DNA from 4 places in the Anaerostipes amylophilus genome. Region 3 is predicted to be linked to each of the others. Evidence: predicted binding sites of a transcription regulator. Region 3 holds the regulator's gene; each other region holds the start of a gene.
What was found. Region 3 encodes HrcA, which represses chaperone genes, less so after heat shock. Its sites were predicted from a motif close to TGTTAGCACTCNNNNNNNNNGAGTGCTAACA; they were not measured.
Positions count from the first base shown of each region.

Region 1 (5,324 bases), on a different contig from region 3:
ATTAGATCTTATATAATATATTGATTGCAAGTATATACAAGATACATTATAATCAATATAGAAAAAACTATATGGAGGAAAACATGGAAGAAACGATTTCTAAGAATTTTATAGAACAGATTATTGAGAAAGATATCGAGGAGGGACGCTGCAAGAAAGTTGTCACAAGATTCCCACCAGAACCTAACGGATATCTTCATATCGGACACGCAAAATCTATTTTATTAAATTATGGACTGGCTCAGGAATATGGCGGAGATTTTCATTTCCGTTTTGATGATACAAACCCTACAAAAGAGAAGGAAGAATATGTAAATTCCATCAAGGAAGATGTAGAATGGTTAGGTGCAGACTATCATGAGCATATTTACTATGCATCAAATTATTTTGACAAGATGTATGAATGTGCAGAATTCTTGATCAAGAAAGGAAAAGCATATGTCTGTGATCTTAGTGCAGAACAGATCAGAGAATATCGCGGAACATTGACAGAACCTGGAAAGAACAGTCCATATCGTGACCGTACACCAGAAGAAAACTTAAAGTTATTCCGTGAAATGAAAGAAGGAAAATATCCAGACGGAAGCAAAGTACTTCGTGCGAAGATTGATATGACATCTGGAAACATCAATATGAGAGATCCAATTCTTTACCGTATTGCAAGAATGGAACATCATAATACAGGTAACAAATGGTGTATCTATCCAATGTATGATTTTGCTCATCCATTAGAGGATGCATTTGAAGGAGTTACACATTCTATCTGTACACTGGAATTTGAAGACCACAGACCATTATATGACTGGGTAGTCAATGAATGTGAATTTGAAAATCCACCAAAACAGATTGAATTTGCAAAATTATACCTGACAAATGTCGTTACAGGAAAACGTTATATTAAGAAATTAGTAGAAGATGGAATCGTAGACGGATGGGATGATCCTCGTCTGGTATCCTTATCTGCACTTCGAAGAAGAGGATATACACCAGAATCTATCAAAAAATTTATGGAACTTGTGGGAGTTGCAAAGAGTCACAGCTCTGTGGATTCTGCAATGCTTGAATATTGTATTCGTGATGACCTTAAATTAAAACGTCCACGTATGGCAGCTATTTTGGATCCGATCAAACTTGTGATCACAAATTATCCGGAAGGTGAAGGAGAGCTTGTAGATGTTCCGAATAATCAGGAAAACGAAGAGATGGGAACAAGACAGGTACCATTTTCAAGAGAATTATATATTGAACGTGAAGACTTCAAAATTGAGAAGCCTAAAAAGTATCGTCGTTTATATGTAGGAAATGAAGTTCGTTTAATGAATGCATATTTTGTGACATGTACAGGATATGATGTAGATGAGGATGGTAACGTTACATGTGTATATGCAACATATGATCCAGAATCCAGAGGAGGAAACAGCCCTGATGGAAGAAAAGTTCGTGGAACAATCCACTGGGTATCAGCTAAAACTGCGAAAAAGGCAGAAATTCGTCTATATGAAAACATTGTAGATGAAGAAAAAGGCGTATATAATGAAGATGGAAGTATTAATGTAAATCCTAATTCATTAACTGTGATCAAAGAAGCATATGTTGAGCCAGAATTAGAGAAGTACGATAAAGGAGACAGCTTCCAGTTTATGAGAACAGGATATTTCTGTTTAGATTCTAAAGATTCTACTAAAGAACATATGGTATTTAATAGAATCGTAAGCTTAAAGAGTTCTTATAAACCAAACTAATATACGAAGCCTGTTATGAAAGATTTCAAGACAGGAGCAGTGGATGAGAAAAAGAGAGGAAATTAAATGAAGGTAATCGTGGTATCTCATGGAAGTTACGCCAGAGGACTAGTGGATACAGTACAGATGATCGCAGGGAAACAGGAAGACCTGGAAGCATTTGGACTGGAGTCGGAAGAATCTGTGGATACTTTAAAAGAGAAGATCAGACAAAGTATTGAACAGGCATCACAGGAAGAAGAGATTCTGATCCTCACAGATATTTTTTATGGAAGTCCGTTTAATACAGTTATTTCATTAATGCCAGAGTATGATCTTTACCACGTTACTGGAATTAATCTTCCATTGATGATGGAAGTCATTATGGGAAGAATTTCGGGAAAGCATGCGGAAGAAATCTGTAAAGAACTTCTTAAGGCAGCACCGGATACAGTACGGGATGTACGTGAATTATATAAGGAGGTAGAAAAATGAAGAAAATAGTACTGGCAAGAGTCGATGACAGACTCATACATACAGAGATTTTAACATTATGGGTGCCAGAAGTACGTGCAAACAGAATCCTTATTGTTGATGATATCGTTGCGAAAGATAAATTTCGAAGCAAGGTGATCAAAGAGATGGCACCAGATGGTCTTATCATTCACGTTTATGGAATTGACCGTGCAGTTGAAAAGTTAAAAGAACCACCATCATTTGATGGGGAACGAGTGATCGTGATCGCTGAATCACCAATAGTGTTTGAAGAACTGATGAAATGCGGAATCAGGATCACACAGCTTAATATTGGAGGTATGGGAATTCGAGGGGAACGAAAAACTGTGGCAAGAAGGATCGCATGCGATGACAGAGAAATGGAATCTATCCAACAGATGATTCGAAAAGGCGTCCACGTATATTTCCAGACGATTCCGAAAAAAAGCTGGGAAGAAGCGAAAAAATATATACAAGAATAAATACAAATACAAAAGAATGCAATCTCATTTAAAAAAAATTATAAAAAAGGGGTTGCATTTTTTTTACGCAGTGTTATACTTAAGAACATAGAGTTAGCACTCGATATGAGTGAGTGCTAACAATCGAAAATAAAAACAATTTTCTAATATATTTAGGAGGTAATATTATTATGAAGTTAACACCATTAGGAGATAGAGTTGTATTAAAACAGTTGGAAGCAGAAACAAAGACAAAATCAGGAATCGTCCTTACAACAGCAACACAGGAAAAACCTCAGGAAGCAGAAGTTATCGCAGTAGGACCTGGAACAGAAGATGTAAAGATGGAAGTTTCTGTAGGACAGAAAGTTATCTATTCTAAATATGCTGGAACAGAAGTGAAATTAGAAGATGAAGAATATATTATTGTAAAACAGAATGATATTTTAGCAGTTGTAGAATAATCAGATTGCAGAATCATTTTATTGCAGAATCATTTAGTCGGAGGTAATAAGATCATGGCAAAAGAAATTAAATACGGAATTGAAGCAAGAAAAGCTCTGGAAGCTGGAGTTAATCAGTTAGCAGATACAGTAAGAGTAACAATCGGACCAAAAGGACGTAACGTAGTATTAGATAAATCATTTGGTACACCACTGATCACAAATGATGGTGTAACAATTGCAAAAGAGATTGAATTAGAAGACCCATTTGAAAACATGGGAGCACAGGTTGTCAAAGAAGTAGCAACTAAGACAAATGATGTTGCTGGAGATGGTACAACAACAGCTACAGTACTTGCACAGGCAATGATCAACGAAGGAATGAAGAACTTAGCAGCAGGAGCTAACCCAATCATCCTTCGTAAAGGAATGAAAAAAGCTACAGAAGCAGCCGTTGAAGCAATCGCTGAGATGAGCAGCAAAGTTACAGGAAGAGATCAGATCGCGAAAGTAGCAGCAATTTCTGCAGCAGACGAAGAAGTTGGAGAATTAGTAGCAGATGCTATGGAAAAGGTATCTAACGACGGAGTTATCACAATTGAAGAATCTAAGACAATGAAGACAGAATTAGATTTAGTAGAAGGTATGCAGTTTGATCGTGGATACTTATCCGCATACTTCTCAACAGATATGGAGAAAATGGTTGCAGAATTAGATGATCCATATATCCTGATCACAGACAAGAAGATTTCTAACATTCAGGAAATCCTTCCATTATTAGAGCAGATTGTACAGAATGGTAAGAAATTACTGATCATCGCAGAAGATGTTGAAGGTGAAGCATTAACAACACTGATCGTAAACAAATTACGTGGAACATTCTCTGTATGTGCAGTCAAAGCACCTGGATATGGAGACAGAAGAAAAGCAATGCTTGAAGATATCGCTATCTTAACAGGTGGTACAGTGATCTCTGAAGAAGTCGGAATGGAATTAAAAGATGCAACAATCGATCAGTTAGGTCGTGCAAAATCTGTAAGAGTTGAAAAAGAAAATACAGTCATCGTAGATGGTGAAGGAGAAAAAGATGCGATCCAGGCACGTATCGCACAGATCAAAGGACAGATCGAAGAAACAACATCTGAATTTGATAAAGAAAAATTACAGGAAAGATTAGCTAAATTATCTGGTGGAGTTGCCGTTGTTCGTGTTGGAGCAGCAACAGAAACAGAAATGAAAGAAAGCAAATTAAGACTGGAAGATGCCTTAGCAGCAACAAAAGCCGCAGTAGAAGAAGGAATCATCTTCGGTGGAGGATCTGCTTACATTCACGCATCTAAGAAAGCAGCAGAGAAAGTAGCAGACTTAGAAGGAGACGAAAAGACAGGAGCAAACATCATCCTGAAAGCCTTAGAAGCACCATTATTCCAGATTGCAGTCAATGCAGGTCTTGAAGGAGCTGTTATCGTAAATAAAGTAAAAGAAGCAGAAATTGGAAAAGGATTCGATGCATTACATGGAGAATATGTAGACATGGTAGAAGCAGGAATCATTGACCCAGCTAAAGTAACAAGAAGTGCATTACAGAATGCAACATCTGTAGCATCTACACTGTTAACAACAGAATCTGTTGTTGCTAATATTAAAGAAGATGCACCAGCAATGCCAGCAGGAGCTCCAGCTGGAATGGGAATGATGTAGTTGAGTGGACGTCTACAGGGAGCAAAGCGACTCAAAGACTAAAATATATCCCCGGAAATTCGAAAAAATTTCTGGGGCTTTTTTATGCTTAAAACCGATACTCCTTCCAAACCACCCAATACTCTACATTCGCACAATCATCCACAATCGGAATGATCTTCCTCTGATCCAAAATTTCTTCAGGATAATCCAAGAGGAACACAGACAGATAAATGTTCAGTAAAGAAAGGAGTGGGATATAAACCAGTTCCATGATACTCATTAGGAAAACCATGGAGGAATAAGGAAATATCTGCTATAATAAATATATACTAAAAATACGATAGGAGGCAGATTATGAACAATTTTACTTATTCTGTTCCAACAAAGATTCATTTTGGAAAAGGACAGATTTCACATCTTTATGAGCTTTCAGAAAGTGGAAACAAAGTGTTGTTATGCTATGGCGGTGGAAGTATCAAAAAAGCAGGAATTTATGATGAAGCCGTGAAGATTTTAAAAGA
Region 1 covers NZ_JAOQJG010000002.1:298,295-303,618, forward strand. The annotation lists gene radA (DNA repair protein RadA) at 1-16, shown strand, start outside; gene OCV53_RS03940 (glutamine--tRNA ligase/YqeY domain fusion protein) at 72-1,742, shown strand; gene OCV53_RS03945 (PTS sugar transporter subunit IIA) at 1,809-2,216, shown strand; gene OCV53_RS03950 (PTS sugar transporter subunit IIB) at 2,213-2,698, shown strand; gene OCV53_RS03955 (co-chaperone GroES) at 2,869-3,141, shown strand; gene groL (chaperonin GroEL) at 3,196-4,821, shown strand; gene OCV53_RS03965 (iron-containing alcohol dehydrogenase) at 5,158-5,324, shown strand, end outside.
Region 1: a site for HrcA is predicted at 2,790-2,820, ahead of OCV53_RS03955 (co-chaperone GroES). Genes of this name have one in related genera too.

Region 2 (5,324 bases), on a different contig from region 3:
TTTTTTGAATCCACGTTTTGTTGCTTCTGTTGCGATTTCCTGAATTGCTCCTGCTCCGTGATATGATGTTTCATTTAATACGATACGATTTACCATTTTGTACACTCCTTTTTTCCTTGACAATTTTTTAACTATCTTTATTATAAAATTGTTTTTTCACGAAAACAAGTTACACATTTAGCAAAATGTAAAAAATGTTACACATTATCAAAAGTGTAACATTTTCTTATCTTTATATATCTTTAAATAAATCATAAAGTTTCGGTGGCATCGCTTCGATCAACTGATCTGCCAGCTGTTCCGGTGACATCTTCATTCCTGTTGTCGCCCATTCTACAGTCATTGCAATCGACCCTCTGCAATACATTCTCAATAAGAATTCTAATTCCTCTGGAATTTTATCAGCGCCCTGTTTGTGAATGATATCACAATAAAACTGATAAATACACTGATAATCGTACTCCATCAGACAATTCTGACTTTCACTTGAAAATGCTGCAGCAAAAAATTGTCCTTCACCTTTGATGAATTCAAACTTCTTAATAAGACCTTCCCTCAACGTCATACTGATACCCATCTGTTTAAATGACATCTGTGCCAACACATCAAAATACCAGTTGATCAGATCATATTTGTCTTTAAAATGTCGGTAAAAAGTGGGACGAGTTACATCACACTGATCTACAATCTGTTTGATCGTGATCTTGTCTACTGGAGTATGTACCAGTAATTCTTTCATTCCATTTGCTAATTTATATTTCATCTTCTCTGATGCATCCATCTTATTCCCACCTTCTTTCGTATATGATTCTATTTTACCTTATTACTTATATTTACGAAAGACAAAAAGGCGATTATCTGTTTTTTCTGCATTTTTAAAATGCATTTCTTATCACAGATCATCGTCTTTTTATTTATTATCAAAAAACTTCATGCTTAATAAGCGGCTTTTCCTCTTCCACCACATAAACTATCAAATTCTTTTAATTTATTTTTTGCCTGCTGTGAAACATTTCTTGGAACTTGAATCTGAACTACTGCGTATTGATCTCCTTTCTGGGATGGATTCTTCATCAGTGGCATACCTTTGCCACGTAGTCTGATCTTAGATCCTGACTGAGTTCCTTCTTTGATCTTGCAAATAACATTTCCATATAATGTTTTGATCACAGCTTCTCCTCCACATACTGCGGTGCTAAACGGAACATTGATCGTTGTATACACATCATTTCCTTTTCGTTCAAATCCTGGTTTTTCACCAACGGTTACTTTCAGGAATAAATCTCCTGCTTCTCCACCGCCCATTCCTGGATTACCTTTTCCTCTTAAACGGACGCTTTTTCCAGTATCAATTCCGGCTGGAATGTGAACCTGCAGTGACTGGGTTACACCATTTTGATCCTGCAGATGAATGACTTTATCACAGCCAGTTACTGCTTCGTCAAAGCTGATGGAAATATCGGCATGAGCATCAGAACCTTTCTGTTTAAATGAACCACTTCTGAATCCACTGCCACCAAATCCACCAGAAGATCCAAAACCACCCTGATGGAAACTGCTTCGATGGAATCCTTTACTTCTGTTGCTACCTCCGAACATACTTCCGAAGATATCACTAAAGATATCATCACCATCTCCACCTTCAAAATGGAACTCCTGATATCCTCCATGATTTCCACCATAGTTCTGATAATTTTTATAAAATTCAGATTCTGCACCGGTTCCGTCAAAGGCAGCATGGCCATACTGATCGTACAGTTTTCGTTTCTCTGGATCACTTAAAATATTATAGGCATCCGTCACTTCTTTGAATTTCTGTTCTGCTGTTTTATCTCCAGGATTCATATCTGGGTGATATTTTTTTGCCAGTTTACGATAAGCCTTCTTGATGGCTTTCTCATCTGCAGTTTTGCTGATTCCAAGAACTTCATATAAATCACGTTTTGCTGCCATTTTGTTTCACCTTCTTTTCCTTTCTCTCCTCAGATATAAAGAATTCCCCGGGAATCTGATCATCCCGGGGAAAGTTCTTTTATCCTTCAATCGTGACGAATTTCTTTTCTTCCACTTTCTTCTCCGGAGCTTTCTTCGGAATATCCAGCATCAGAATACCATTCTCATATTTACCGTGGATATCTTTTTCTGTGATATCTTTGCCAACATAAAAGCTTCTGCTCATATTGCCTGCATAACGCTCACGGCGGATGTATTTACCTTCTTTGTCTTTCTCGTCTTTATCAAGTCCTTTGGCTGCACTGATCGTTAAATAACCATCTTTCAGTTCCGCTGTAATTTCATCTTTCTTGAATCCTGGAAGGTCGATCGCTACTTCGTAGTTACCGTCTTTTTCCTTCACATCTGTCTTCATCAGGTTCTTTGCGTGTTTACCATACAGTTCTTTATCAATATCTGGGAAAGAAAAATCCATCCAGTCGTCATTAAATAAGTTTCCTCCAAAAATACTAGGCATCATCATCATAAGTCATCTCTCCTTTTTCTTTATAATAATGTTTTGGCGTGTCAGGTTTGGATTCCTGACACTTGCCTTTTATGTGAAGCGTATTGAGAAGTTCTCAATACGACTTGTTGTATCTTGTTGGGCCTTCGGTTCTTTGGCTTCTCTCTTAAGCCCTTCCCTCTTGCTCTAGTTGTAATATAACACCTATTATTAGCACTGTCAAGAGGTGAGTGCTAATTTTTTTAAAATTTTTTATTTCATAGGGGATTTCATCAAAATTTCCTATGAAATAAAAAATGATCGTCTAGAAAAACAGCATTAGAAAATTCTCTAGCTGTCTTTCCAGACGATCATTTATTTTTTATCATATACTGAAAAACTTCAGTTGACCAAGATACAAATTATAATTTCTTAGCTAATTTAGCTTCACGTCGCTTCTCTAAATTAGAAACAATAATACTACAACTAGCATCTCCAGTAATATTAACAGTAGTACGTCCCATATCAAAAATACGGTCAACTCCTGCAACTAACGCAATACCATCTACTGGAAGTCCTACAGATGTTAATACCATAGCCAGCATGACCATTCCAGCTCCTGGAACTCCTGCTGTTCCGATGGATGCTAAAGTTGCTGTTAAAATGACTGTTAACATCTGAGATAGCGTTAAGTTAATTCCGTAACAAGATGCAATGAAAATTGCACAAACGCCCTGATAAATGGCTGTTCCGTCCATATTGATCGTTGCTCCTAATGGAAGTACAAAAGATGCGATCTCACGATCTGATCCTAATTCTTCTACACATTCTAAGTTGATCGGAAGTGTTCCTACAGATGATGCACTGGAAAATGCGAACATGATTGCTGGTAACATTCCTTTGAAGAACTGTAATGGACTTAATCCACCCATTGTTTTGACTGCCATAGAGTAAACAACAACTGCATGTACAATATAGCAGATATATGCTGCTAATAATACCATTGCTAAAGATCCGATGATCATTGCTCCGTTTTCAGCGATTACTGGACATAATAAGCAAAATACACCGATTGGTGATAATTTTAAGATCATTTCCATACATTTCATGAAGACTGCATTCAGATCGTTAAATGCTGTAACCAGACGATGGTTCTGTTCTTCTCCGATCAGGATGATTCCGAATCCAAGTAAAACCGCCATAACGATAACCTGTAACATATTGGCTTCAACCATTGGTGATACAAAGTTTGATGGGAAGATATTTACAAGTGTATCCATTAAAGATGTTGTTTCTCCCATTTTATAAGACAAGTTTGTTGTTGCGATAACTGGGAACATTCCTTTAAAAAGGTTTCCCCCGATCAGACCGATCGTGATCGCAAATGCTGTTGTACACATATAATATACAACTGTTTTTAATCCGATAGATCCAACCTTCTTGATATCACGCATAGAAATGATTCCACACATAATAGAGAATAATACGATTGGAACGACGATGAATTTTACAAGATTCAGGAAGATTGTTCCAAATGGTTTGATATACGTGTTTGCAAATGTTGCATGATTCTGCATCAGAAGTCCTGCTGCGATAGCTAAGACTAACGCAATGAAAATCTGCATTGCCAAAGACATTTTTTTCTTTTCTTTCATAGTATCTCTCTTTCTAAACTCAAAAATTTAATAGGCTCAAAAATAAGGCACTGCTCCATTGCAATGCCTTATTTTTTGCATTTTTCCTTGATGATTTTATCATAATCATCTTGTGAAATCAATATATTTATACTTGGAAAGCATGATAAAACTTCTTTTTAACTTACTTTAAATGAAAGAAGATCATCTCTACTTAACGGTCTTGTATAATAATATCCTTGAATCAAGTCTACACCCCATTCTTCTAATAGTGCAACTTCTTTTTGTGTCTCTACACCTTCTGCAACAACTTTATGCCCAAGATTCTGCAAGATCGATACCATATTCTTGTATAATAATGCGATCTGCTGGTCTTCACAAATACCATCTAACATAGAACGATCAAGTTTCACTGTTGAAAATGGCAATTTCAAAATAGTATTCAAATTCGCATACCCTGATCCGAAATCGTCCAGACAGATTTCGATTCCAACTTCTCGAAAATCTGAAATTGTCTTGTATAATTCCTCACTGTACTCTGTTGCAACTGTTTCTGTCACTTCAAACTGAAACCAGCTGTATGGAAGTTCTAATTCATTGATGATCTTAAACAGTTCCTGACTATATCCAGTTTTCAACAACTCTAATGGTGAAAGATTGATCTTGATGCTTCCAATCTGTTTCATAAGTGCCGTATGACTCTTCATAAAGCGACAGATTCTTCGAAATTGCAGTTTTCCAAGTTCAATGATCTGTCCATTCTTCTCTGCAAGATTAATAAAGATATCTGGCGGGATCATTCCCAAGGTTGGATGTTTTAAACGACTTAATGCCTCCATTGTCACATAATGGCCATCTTTTACCGAATATAATGGCTGATAATATACTTCGAACAGATCATCCTCAATCGCAGTATTCATATATTTCTTCACACGCTGTTCATATAAGAATCCCTGTCTTGTTGTTTCGCTATTCTCTATCAACGTTGTCTTATCTGATTTTGGTTTTAACAAGATCAGATATTCAAGGTATGCCAACATCATATCATTGTCCACAAGTTCTTCAGCATCTGTTATTCCACAGATCGTTGCTGGAAAATCAATCATCTCATCTCCAATATCAAATGGTGTCTGAAACAGCTCCATTACTTCTTGTTTTGTTTTTTCATAATCTGCTTGACTCATAGAAAAGATCAAAAACTGATTCCCATGAATTCGAAAAATATAATTTCCCTCTGTAATCTGATTTAATTC
Region 2 covers NZ_JAOQJG010000005.1:195,110-200,433, forward strand. The annotation lists gene fucO (lactaldehyde reductase) at 1-96, opposite strand, end outside; gene OCV53_RS08845 (TetR/AcrR family transcriptional regulator) at 233-781, opposite strand; gene OCV53_RS08850 (DnaJ C-terminal domain-containing protein) at 937-1,953, opposite strand; gene OCV53_RS08855 (Hsp20/alpha crystallin family protein) at 2,033-2,476, opposite strand; gene OCV53_RS08860 (dicarboxylate/amino acid:cation symporter) at 2,860-4,092, opposite strand; gene OCV53_RS08865 (GGDEF domain-containing protein) at 4,251-5,324, opposite strand, start outside.
Region 2: a site for HrcA is predicted at 2,667-2,697, ahead of OCV53_RS08855 (Hsp20/alpha crystallin family protein). Genes of this name have one in related genera too.

Region 3 (5,324 bases):
GATTTCTTTGGACATATGAGAAAAGTTCGTGAGATCATTGGAAAAGAAAGAAGCCTTCATGTACAGGTTATTTCATTAGATGCTGAGACGATCGTTAAGGAAGCTCATAGAATCTTAGAAGAGATCGATGATCAGGTATATATCAAAGTTCCTGTTTCATATGAAGGATTAAAAGCAATCAAGATCTTAAAATCAGAAGAAGTTAATGTAACAGCAACAGCAGTTTATGATCTGATGCAGGCATACTTTGCCTTAGCAGCAGGAGCTGATTATATTGCACCATATGTAAATCGTATCGGAAATCTTGGAGCAGATCCTATGGAATTGATCAGCAACCTGCAGGACCGCATTGAAGATGATGGATATGACTGCAAGATCGTAGCAGCATCATTCAAAGGCGTTGAACAAGTGAAGAATGCATTTAACTATGGAGCAGAAGCAATCACAGCACCATATGCAGTATTAAAACAGGTATTTGCAAATCCTAATATTGACAAAGCAGTTACAGACTTCAACAATGACTGGTACGCAGTTTATGGAGAAGGAAAAGGAATCTGCGACCTATAATATAAATAAAGAAGATTTTATGATATACTGATTAGGAAAGAGCCGCAAGACGGCTCTTTCCTAATATATAGGGCAAGAAAGGAAAAAGTTTTATGACAGATAGACAGACGAAAATTCTTGAAATTGTAAATCAAAAAAAGAAAGTAGAAGTTGCAACATTATCAAAGATGCTTGAAGTATCTCAGGTAACGATTCGAAAAGATTTAGATGCATTGGAAGAGCTTAATTTTTTAACAAGAGAACATGGTTATGCAACAATGAAGAATATGTCAGATATTAGTAATCGTATGGCTTTTTGTTATGAAACAAAGCAGCGGATCGCAGCCAAAGCAAGCGAGATCGTATCAGATGGAGAAACGATCATGGTAGAATCAGGTTCAAGCTGTGCACTGCTTGTAAAACAACTTTCTGAAACGAAAAAAGATATTACGGTGATCACAAATTCATCATACATCGCACGATTTATCAGAGAATCTGAGGGTGGAGTTACAAAGGTTATTGTTCTTGGAGGAGAATACCAGAAAGAAGCAGAAGTTATGGTTGGACCATTAGTAAAAACCTGTGCAGAAGCTTTTTATGTAGATAAACTGTTTATGGGAACAGATGGATATATTCCTGGAATAGGATTTACTAGTGGGGATATGTTAAGAGTAGAAGCTGCCAAGAGTATGATGGGTTCTGCAAGGAATTCGATTATTCTGACAGATTCTAGTAAGTTTTCAGAACATGGAGTTGTCATGCAGTCAAAATTTAAGGATATTGATATGGTATTTACCGATGACCAGATTCCATCAGAAGCAAAAGAAGTGTTGGAGCAAAATGGTATTACGGTAGAGATTGTACCAAGATAGATATATTAATAAGAAAAAAGAGATAAAATCATACAAAAACCCGGAACATAGATTAAGGATCAGATGTTTCGGGTTTTCTTTTATAATTAAAGAATATCAGGGTATATGTAAATCCAATTTTTCTAAAATATAAGAGGTATAAGGATCAACTTCATTTATCTGAGAAAAAACAGATTGTATTTGTTTGGTTTCTTTGGTATGCAGTGATTTTGAACAAGCAACGATAAAAAATAAGAATAAAATAGAAAATCCAATTCTTAATTTTAAAAAGGACCAGTAAGTAGGAGTTTGATCTTTCTGATTATTTAAATATCTGTGAAAATCATGGTTAGAATTTAATCTTTGGTAAGTATTATTAAGCCGTGTTTGTTCTATATTAAAGTTCATATTTTTATGCATGAAAAGTACCTCCTTTTGTACATTCTATTCAAAGAAGAAAAAAATTGAACAAATTTTCAAAAAAAGTAAAAGAAAAGGTTGACATTAAAATGCGAAAGTGCTACTTTAAATATAGATGTTAGCACTCGACATAAATGAGTGCTAATAACAGGAGGCGAAGATATGGAGTTAAATGATCGTAAGAAGTTAATATTGAAAGCGATTATCGCCAATTACCTTGAAACCGGTGAGCCGGTAGGATCAAGAACCATTGCAAAACATCCGGATTTAAATCTAAGCTCTGCGACGATTCGTAATGAGATGGCAGATCTGGAAGATATGGGATTTATCTTACAGCCTCACACATCCGCAGGAAGAATTCCTTCCGATGCAGGATATCGTTTTTATGTAGACCAGCTGATGAGTGAGCGTGACAATGAGCACGAAGAGAAACAGGCATTGATTCAGAGAGTTGATAAGATGGAAGTCTTATTAAAGCAGGTTGCCAATGTATTAGCAAGTAGCACGAATTATGCAACGATGGTTTCTTCTCCACATTATCAGAATGTGACATTAAAGTTTGTACAGCTGTCTCAGGTAGACCATGAACATCTGCTTGCAGTAATCGTCACACAAGGCAATATCGTAAAGAACAAGATGGTCCAAGTCGAAGAACCGCTTTCTAATGAAGATGTTCTGAAGTTGAATGTGTTACTTAATACATTTTTACAAGGATTATCCTTACAAGATATCAATCTCGCACTGATTCAGACGATGAGAGATCAGGCAGGAATTAGACAGGATGTGTTAGAACGGATTCTTGAAGAGATCGCCAAAGCGATCCATGATGCAGATCATATGGAAATCTACACAGGAGGAGCAACCAATATCTTAAAATATCCGGAACTTGGAAATCCGGATACAGCAACAGAGCTTCTTGATACGTTAGTAGAGAAGAAAGCCTTGACACAGTTGGTTGATTCAACACTGGAATCAGATTCCGATAATCACACAGGAATTCAGGTTTATATTGGAGAAGAATCTCCAGTTAAGAATATGAAGGATTGCAGTATCGTAACTGCAACCTATGAACTTGCAGAAGGTGGTACAGGTACTGTTGGTATCATCGGACCAAAGAGAATGGATTACAAAAAAGTCGTTAAGACTTTAAAGAACCTCACTGAGGAATTAGATGATATTTTTAAAGACAAATCTTAAGAAAGGAAGTGATGTGATGAGTAAGAAAAACGAAAACATCAACGAAGAAGTAAAGAACGCAGAAGAGACTGCTGAAGATATAAAAGATACAGAGACAAAGGAGGAAACTTCCAAAGAAACAAAGGAAGCAACCGCTGATGACAAGATCGCAGAATTAGAAGCGTCCGTAGCAGACTGGAAAGACAAATACCAGAGACTGATGGCAGAATTTGAGAACGCAAGAAAGCGTACAGCGAAAGAAGCCACACAGCGTTATGATATGGGAGCGATGGGAGTTTTAGAAAAACTTCTGCCAGTCATTGATAACTTCGAGAGAGGCTTAGAAGCCGTATCTGAAGATGAGAAAGATTCCGCATTCGTTAAAGGAATCGAACAGATCTACAAACAGTTTACAGCTGTGATGGAGGATCTGGGAGTAACACCAATGGATGCACAAGGAAAAGAATTTGATGCAAATCTTCACAACGCAGTGATGCATGTCGAAGATGATGATCTCGGTGAGAACATTGTTGCAGAAGAATTACAGAAAGGTTACATGTACAAAGAAAATGTATTACGCCACAGTATGGTAAAAGTAGCTAACTAATATTTATATTATATATAGAAATAAGAAGAAATCTTAGGAGGACATAGATCATGGGTAAAATTATTGGTATTGACTTAGGAACAACAAACAGTTGTGTAGCAGTTATGGAAGGTGGAAAACCAACCGTTATTACAAATGCAGAAGGTATGAGAACAACACCATCTGTAGTAGCATTTACAAAAACAGGAGAACGTGTGATCGGTGAACCTGCAAAACGTCAGGCAGTTACAAATGCCGAAAAAACAATCGCTTCTATCAAACGTCATATGGGAACAGATTACAAAGTTCAGATCGATGATAAAGCATATTCTCCACAGGAAATTTCAGCAATGATCTTACAGAAATTAAAATCAGATGCTGAAAACTACTTAGGAGAGAAAGTAACAGAAGCAGTTATCACTGTTCCAGCTTATTTCAACGATGCTCAGCGTCAGGCAACAAAAGATGCTGGTAAGATCGCAGGACTTGAAGTAAAACGTATCATCAACGAACCAACAGCAGCAGCATTGTCTTATGGACTTGATAACGAAGAAGAACAGAAGATCATGGTATACGACTTAGGTGGTGGTACATTTGATGTATCTATCATCGAGATCGGTGATGGTGTCATCGAAGTATTATCAACAGCTGGAGATAACAAATTAGGTGGAGATGACTTTGATAATGTTATCACACAGTATATGTTAGATGAATTCAAGAAACAGGAAGGTGTTGACTTATCAACAGATAAGATGGCAATGCAAAGATTAAAAGAAGCAGCAGAGAAAGCTAAGAAAGAATTATCTTCTGCAACAACAACAAATATCAACCTGCCATTCATCACAGCAACAGCTGAAGGACCAAAACATTTTGATATGAATCTTACAAGAGCAAAATTCGATGAATTAACAGCTCATTTAGTAGAAAGAACAGCAGGACCTGTAAATTCTGCATTAAATGATGCTGGAATGACAGCTTCTGAATTAAGCAAAGTATTATTAGTTGGTGGTTCTACACGTATCCCAGCCGTACAGAGTAAAGTACAGCAGTTAACAGGAAAAGAACCATTCAAGGGAATCAACCCAGACGAATGTGTAGCAATCGGTGCATCTATCCAGGGTGGTAAATTAGCTGGAGATGCTGGTGCCGGTGATGTACTTCTTCTTGATGTTACACCATTATCACTGTCTATCGAGACAATGGGTGGAGTTGCAACACGTCTGATCGAAAGAAATACAACAATCCCTACAAAGAAGAGCCAGATCTTCTCAACAGCAGAAGATAACCAGAGTGCTGTAGATATCAACGTTGTACAGGGTGAAAGACAGTTCGCTAGAGATAACAAGTCTTTAGGAAGATTCAGATTAGATGGTATCGCACCTGCAAGACGTGGAGTGCCTCAGATCGAAGTAACATTCGACATCGATGCAAACGGTATCGTAAATGTATCTGCAAAAGACTTAGGAACAGGAAAAGAACAGCACATCACGATTACAGCTGGATCTAACATGTCTGACGAAGATATCGATAAAGCTGTAAAAGAAGCTGCTGAATTCGAAGCTGCAGATAAGAAACGTAAAGAAGCAATTGATGCAAGAAACGAAGCTGATTCTATCGTATTCCAGACAGAGAAAGCATTAGAAGAAGCGGGAGACAAAGTAGATGCTACAGAAAAAGCAGCAGTAGAAGCTGACTTAAAAGAATTAAAAGATCTTGTAGAATCTACAAAAGATCAGGAAATGACA
Region 3 covers NZ_JAOQJG010000007.1:65,612-70,935, reverse strand. The annotation lists gene OCV53_RS10595 (fructose-6-phosphate aldolase) at 1-567, shown strand, start outside; gene OCV53_RS10590 (DeoR/GlpR family DNA-binding transcription regulator) at 660-1,418, shown strand; gene OCV53_RS10585 (hypothetical protein) at 1,515-1,817, opposite strand; gene hrcA (heat-inducible transcriptional repressor HrcA) at 1,980-3,014, shown strand; gene grpE (nucleotide exchange factor GrpE) at 2,989-3,600, shown strand; gene dnaK (molecular chaperone DnaK) at 3,651-5,324, shown strand, end outside.

Region 4 (5,324 bases), on a different contig from region 3:
CATCCGTTCTTCACTTTCTCGCTTCGAGAAAATGCAACCGCAGAAATTCTGGCGATACAGATTATATTCTTTGGATAACTGAATAGATCTCTGGTAGCCACCTTTCTTTTTAAAATCTGATGGCAGAAATTCTACACCCAAAAGTTCTCCTGCTTTCTGTCCTAATTCATTCAGCCATGATGCGTTTTTTAACGGACTGATCGTGAGAGTTGTTGTGAAATAGTCATATCCGCCTTCTTTGGCAAGCTTGGCTGCCTGATCCAGTCTTAGCTTGTAGCAGCGGTAACATCTCTTGCCGCCTTCTGGTTCCTGCTCATACCCCTTTGCCATATCAAAGAACGTCTGTGGATCATATCCGGCATCGATCACTTTAATAGGAAGATTCATTTCATTGACCAATCGCTGCTGCTCATGAACTCTTTTTTCGTACTCTTCTTTGGAGTCGATGTTGGGGTTGTAGTAGTCGATGGTGATATCGAAATATTGGGAGAGATACTCCAGGACGTAGCTGCTGCATGGGGCGCAGCAACTGTGGAGTAGCAATGTTGGTTTCGTTTCTCCTAAATTTTCGATTACTTTATCTAATTGCTTTTGGTAATTTATTTTGTTCATTAATTATCTCTTTCTGGTCTTATTTTTCTCTTTTAAGTGGTACCGCAAGAAGTCTGTCTACATCTTGTTCCTGCAGCATACCATAAGACTCAAATCCATTCTCCTGTTCTATATTTGATATAAAATAAACTTCGTCTTTCTCAAAAGACTCCATCCATACAGATATAACATCGATTGGAACTGCCTGTAAATTATCGATCTGTGGCACAACTCCATCACTGGCATATTCATAAGTATTTTGTAGTGTTTTTCCATTCTCCATCTTCAAATAAATAACTGCACACATAGACATGAAAAAAGAACATGATCACATCACTCAATATAAATACCATAAAATTGCTGATACGCACCATATAATGTCCAAGACTTCCTACACATCCACGAAATATATACGCAAGTGCATCATTAAAAAGAAGGATTGCCGTAAAGAACTGCATCAACTGCAGCCATTTCCTTTCCGTAAAACTTTTACTTTCTTTAATTAAACATACTATACCACACTTTTTTTTAAAAAACCATAAATCATTTACTTCGGATCAAATAATACATCACACATCCCGTCATGCATGAAATTGCTTCAGAAACCACAACGAATCTTCGAAATATAAACAGTACGACAACCAATCCTGTGATCAATTCTGTCTGATATATGACTGTCTTTTTGAGAAATACCAAATCCTGCAAGAACATAGTCTCCATATTTCATTGCATAATAATTAAACATAAGACTCGAAATGATCAACAAACCATCAAGAATGTTGCAAATGGCAGTAATAATGAAATTGCTGCTAGTTCATGTGTATCATTTAATTTTCCTATAAAAAATGTATCCGTAAGATTATAGATCATATTAACAGACATCCCAAGCATCATTGGAATTGTCATATGCTTCCTGATCTAATGGGTTCCCAACCATTTCTTCCAGCGAGGAAAGAATTCGATCAATGTAGGAAGAAAATTGCTCTAATTCTTCATTGGTCAGACAATCAAAGATTTCTTTATATTCTTCTTCTTTCTGCTTAACCTTTTTGCCTTCTTCTGTCAGACATACGATCATAACTCGTTTGTCTTCTTTTGATGGTTTTCTTTTAACATATCCACTTTTTTCAAGTTTCTTTAACAACTCATTTAATGACTGCTGTTTAATTCCTAAGAGATATGCCATATCTTTCGTCGCAATCTCTGGCTGAATCTTAAGTAATGCAAGAACTCTTCCCTGTCCTTCATTTCTATTTTCATAAATATTGTGTTCCTTACAATTCATCATCTGATAACGCCTTAAAAGCCATTGAAGAGTCATTAGCTTTTTGTAAATATCTTTATACATCTCATCCATTTGTTTTTCCTCCTTTATTTTATACAGGTAGCTGTAGAATTAACAAGTATATGTATTATTAGCACTCTTTTTTATTGAGTGCTAATTTTTACTTGACTTTTATCAACTTTGGTTCTACAATAACATTTATAAAAGTTCTATTTGACATAGAACACTTAAAATAAGACTAAAATATTTTTAAATAAAGGAGTGTAACATTATGGCAGAAAAAAAAGGAACTCTTTCCATTAACAGCGATAATATTTTTCCAATTATTAAGAAATGGCTTTATTCCGATCACGATATTTTCTTCCGTGAATTAATCTCTAACGGATGCGATGCCATCACAAAATTAAAGAAATTAGACATGATGGGAGAATACAATTTCCCAGAAGGACATAAAAATAAAGTTGACGTTATCCTTGACCCTGAGAAGAAAACTTTAAAATTCATCGATACTGGTCTTGGTATGACAGCGGACGAAGTTGAGAAATACATCACGCAGATCGCATTTTCTGGAGCGACTCAGTTCTTAGAGCAGTACAAAGATAAAACAGAAGGTGACCAGATCATCGGACATTTCGGTCTTGGTTTCTATTCTGCATTTATGGTAGCTGATGAAGTTACGATTGATACTCTTTCTTATAAAGAAGGAGCTGAACCTGTTCACTGGACTTGTGATGGTGGTACAGAGTATACAATGACAACTGGTACAAAAGAGTCTGTTGGTACGGAGATCACTTTATTCTTAAATGAAGAAAGTACAGAATTCACAAATGAATACCGTGCAAGAGAGATCATCGAGAAATACTGCTCTTTCATGCCAACTGAGATCTTCTTATCTGTAGAAGGTGCTGAACAGGAATTTGAAACAATCCCAGAAGATCAGGTAAAAGATGATGATGTTGTTGTAGAACATATTCATGAAGATGCAAAAACAGAAGAAAAAGAAAACGAAGATGGTACAAAAGAAACAGTTGAAGTATCTCCAGCAAAAGATCTTGTAAAGATCAACAAACGTCCTGTTTCTTTAAGTGATACACATCCACTTTGGAATAAACGTCCAAATGAATGTACAGACGAAGAATACAAAGAATTCTACCACAAAGTCTTCCATGACTTTAAAGAACCATTATTCTGGATCCATCTAAACATGGATTACCCATTTAACTTAAAAGGTATCCTTTACTTTCCTCAGATCAATACAGAATATGATTCTATCGAAGGAACAATTAAATTATATAACAATCAGGTATTTATCGCCGATAACATCAAAGAAGTCATTCCTGAATTCTTAATGTTATTAAAAGGTGTGATCGATTGTCCTGACCTTCCACTGAACGTATCAAGAAGTGCTCTTCAGAACGATGGATTCGTGAAGAAAATTTCTGATTACATCACAAAGAAAGTTGCTGATAAGTTAACTGGTATGTGCAAGACAGACCGTGAATCTTATGAAAAATACTGGGATGATATCAGTCCATTTATCAAATTTGGATTCATCCGTGACCAGAAATTTGCAGATAAGATCAAAGATTACATCTTATTTAAGAATATGGAACATAAATATGTAACATTAAGTGACCTTGTTCCAGCTCCTGCAAACGATGATGATGTGACAACTTTATACTATATCACAGATGAAGTTCAGCAAAGCCAGTATATCAATATGTTCAAAGAACAGGATATGGATGCTGTCATTTTAAATCATAACATTGATTCTGCATTTATCACACAGATTGAACAGCAGAATCAGCATATCAAATTTAAACGTATCGATGCGGATGTCGAAGATGCCCTTAAAGAAGATGTAGATGAAAAAGAATTAGATAAAATCAAGACTTCTTTAACTGACCTGTTTAGAAAGACTTTAAACAAAGAAAATCTTGAAGTTCACGTTGAAAAATTAAAAGATGCAAAGATTTCTTCTATCATCACTTTATCTGAAGAAAGCAGACGTATGCAGGATATGATGAAGATGTATGTAATGCCTGGTATGGACCCTAATATGTTTGGTGCTCCTGCACAGGTTCTGACTCTAAATGCAAATAATACACTTGTGAAATATCTGTTTGAGCATGGAGATGCCCAAAATGCAAAGATTATTTGCGAACAGCTGTATGATCTTGCCATGTTAAGTCATACAACATTAGCTCCTGAAGAAATGACAAAATTTGTTCAGAGAAGTAATGAGATCATGGAAATGATCACGAAATTTTAATTTGCTAGTTTGATGACGAAAATTATTGGTGGAATGTTATAAAAAGGGTTATCTGTCTGCGACGCGCTCTCGCTCGACTCAGACAGATAACCCTTTTTATAATATTCAAATAATTTACGTAATCGAAACCACTACCGCCTTCAGTTAGTGAATACAAACTTACGTACAAATCATAACTTTACAATTCTTCTGGATGGTTATATAATATTTTGGAAATATTTTTAAGAAAGCTGGTTTTTTCATGTGTAGTAGGGATATGGATCGTTGGATCCATTTTAATATGGCAATCGTTGGGGGATTTCTTGGTGGTTTTTCGATTCTTAATCATCATGAACTCTTTGGTTCTGCGCAGACTTCGAATCTGATCTCTGTATTTGCAGATCTTGCTGGACACCCAGATGCGAATTTCTTTGTGCGACTTCTTGGTGTTTTTATTTATATGTTTGCATTATCACTGACGGTGATCTTACCGAAGTTTACAAGGCTGCATCTTCCTTATGTCAGTCTTTTTATAGATGCAATGGCAGCCTTGATCGTTGCTTTTCTTCCATCGGATCTGAATGATTTCATTGCCCTCTATCCGTTGTATTTTGCAATGGCAATTCAGTGGTGTTCCTTTAAGGGTGGGGATGGATTTACCTGCTCTACAATTTTTTCTACGAATAACCTGCGTCAGTTTACGACATCTATGACAGAATATCTTTGCAGTAAAGATCCCGACGCCTTAAGAAAATGGAAATTTTTCGCTTCTGTTTTGCTTTGTTTCCATTTTGGTGTTATCGTTTCTTATCTATCTTGCAAAAACTTTGGACATACTGGTTCTCTCGTATGTTTTCTGCCTGTTTTCAGTGGTTTTTGTCTTGTGTGGACGAGAAAACATTTTGTTGCAGTGAAACATTTTATCTACCACTACCTGATCACACCAAAGAAAAGTTCAGCTTATACTACAGAAAGTGAGTAATTATGGAAAATTTAATCTTTAGCTTAAACGCTACAGTTCCCGTCTTTTTGATGATGATCTTAGGACTTGTCTTTAAAAAGATTGGATGGATTGATGATATTTTTGCTTCGAAAATGAATAAGTTTGTTTTTATGGTTCCTTTGCCTGTCTTGGTATTTGAGGATCTTGCAACGGTTGATTTTTCAAAAGTCTGGGATGTTAAGTTTGTCCTGTTT
Region 4 covers NZ_JAOQJG010000002.1:397,909-403,232, reverse strand. The annotation lists gene OCV53_RS04450 (epoxyqueuosine reductase QueH) at 1-612, opposite strand, end outside; gene OCV53_RS04445 (hypothetical protein) at 632-880, opposite strand; gene OCV53_RS04440 (hypothetical protein) at 840-1,052, opposite strand; gene OCV53_RS04435 (hypothetical protein) at 1,135-1,296, opposite strand; gene OCV53_RS04430 (hypothetical protein) at 1,351-1,461, opposite strand; gene OCV53_RS04425 (MarR family winged helix-turn-helix transcriptional regulator) at 1,463-1,948, opposite strand; gene htpG (molecular chaperone HtpG) at 2,148-4,148, shown strand; gene OCV53_RS04415 (YoaK family protein) at 4,405-5,109, shown strand; gene OCV53_RS04410 (AEC family transporter) at 5,112-5,324, shown strand, end outside.
Region 4: a site for HrcA is predicted at 2,005-2,035, ahead of htpG (molecular chaperone HtpG). Genes of this name have one in related genera too.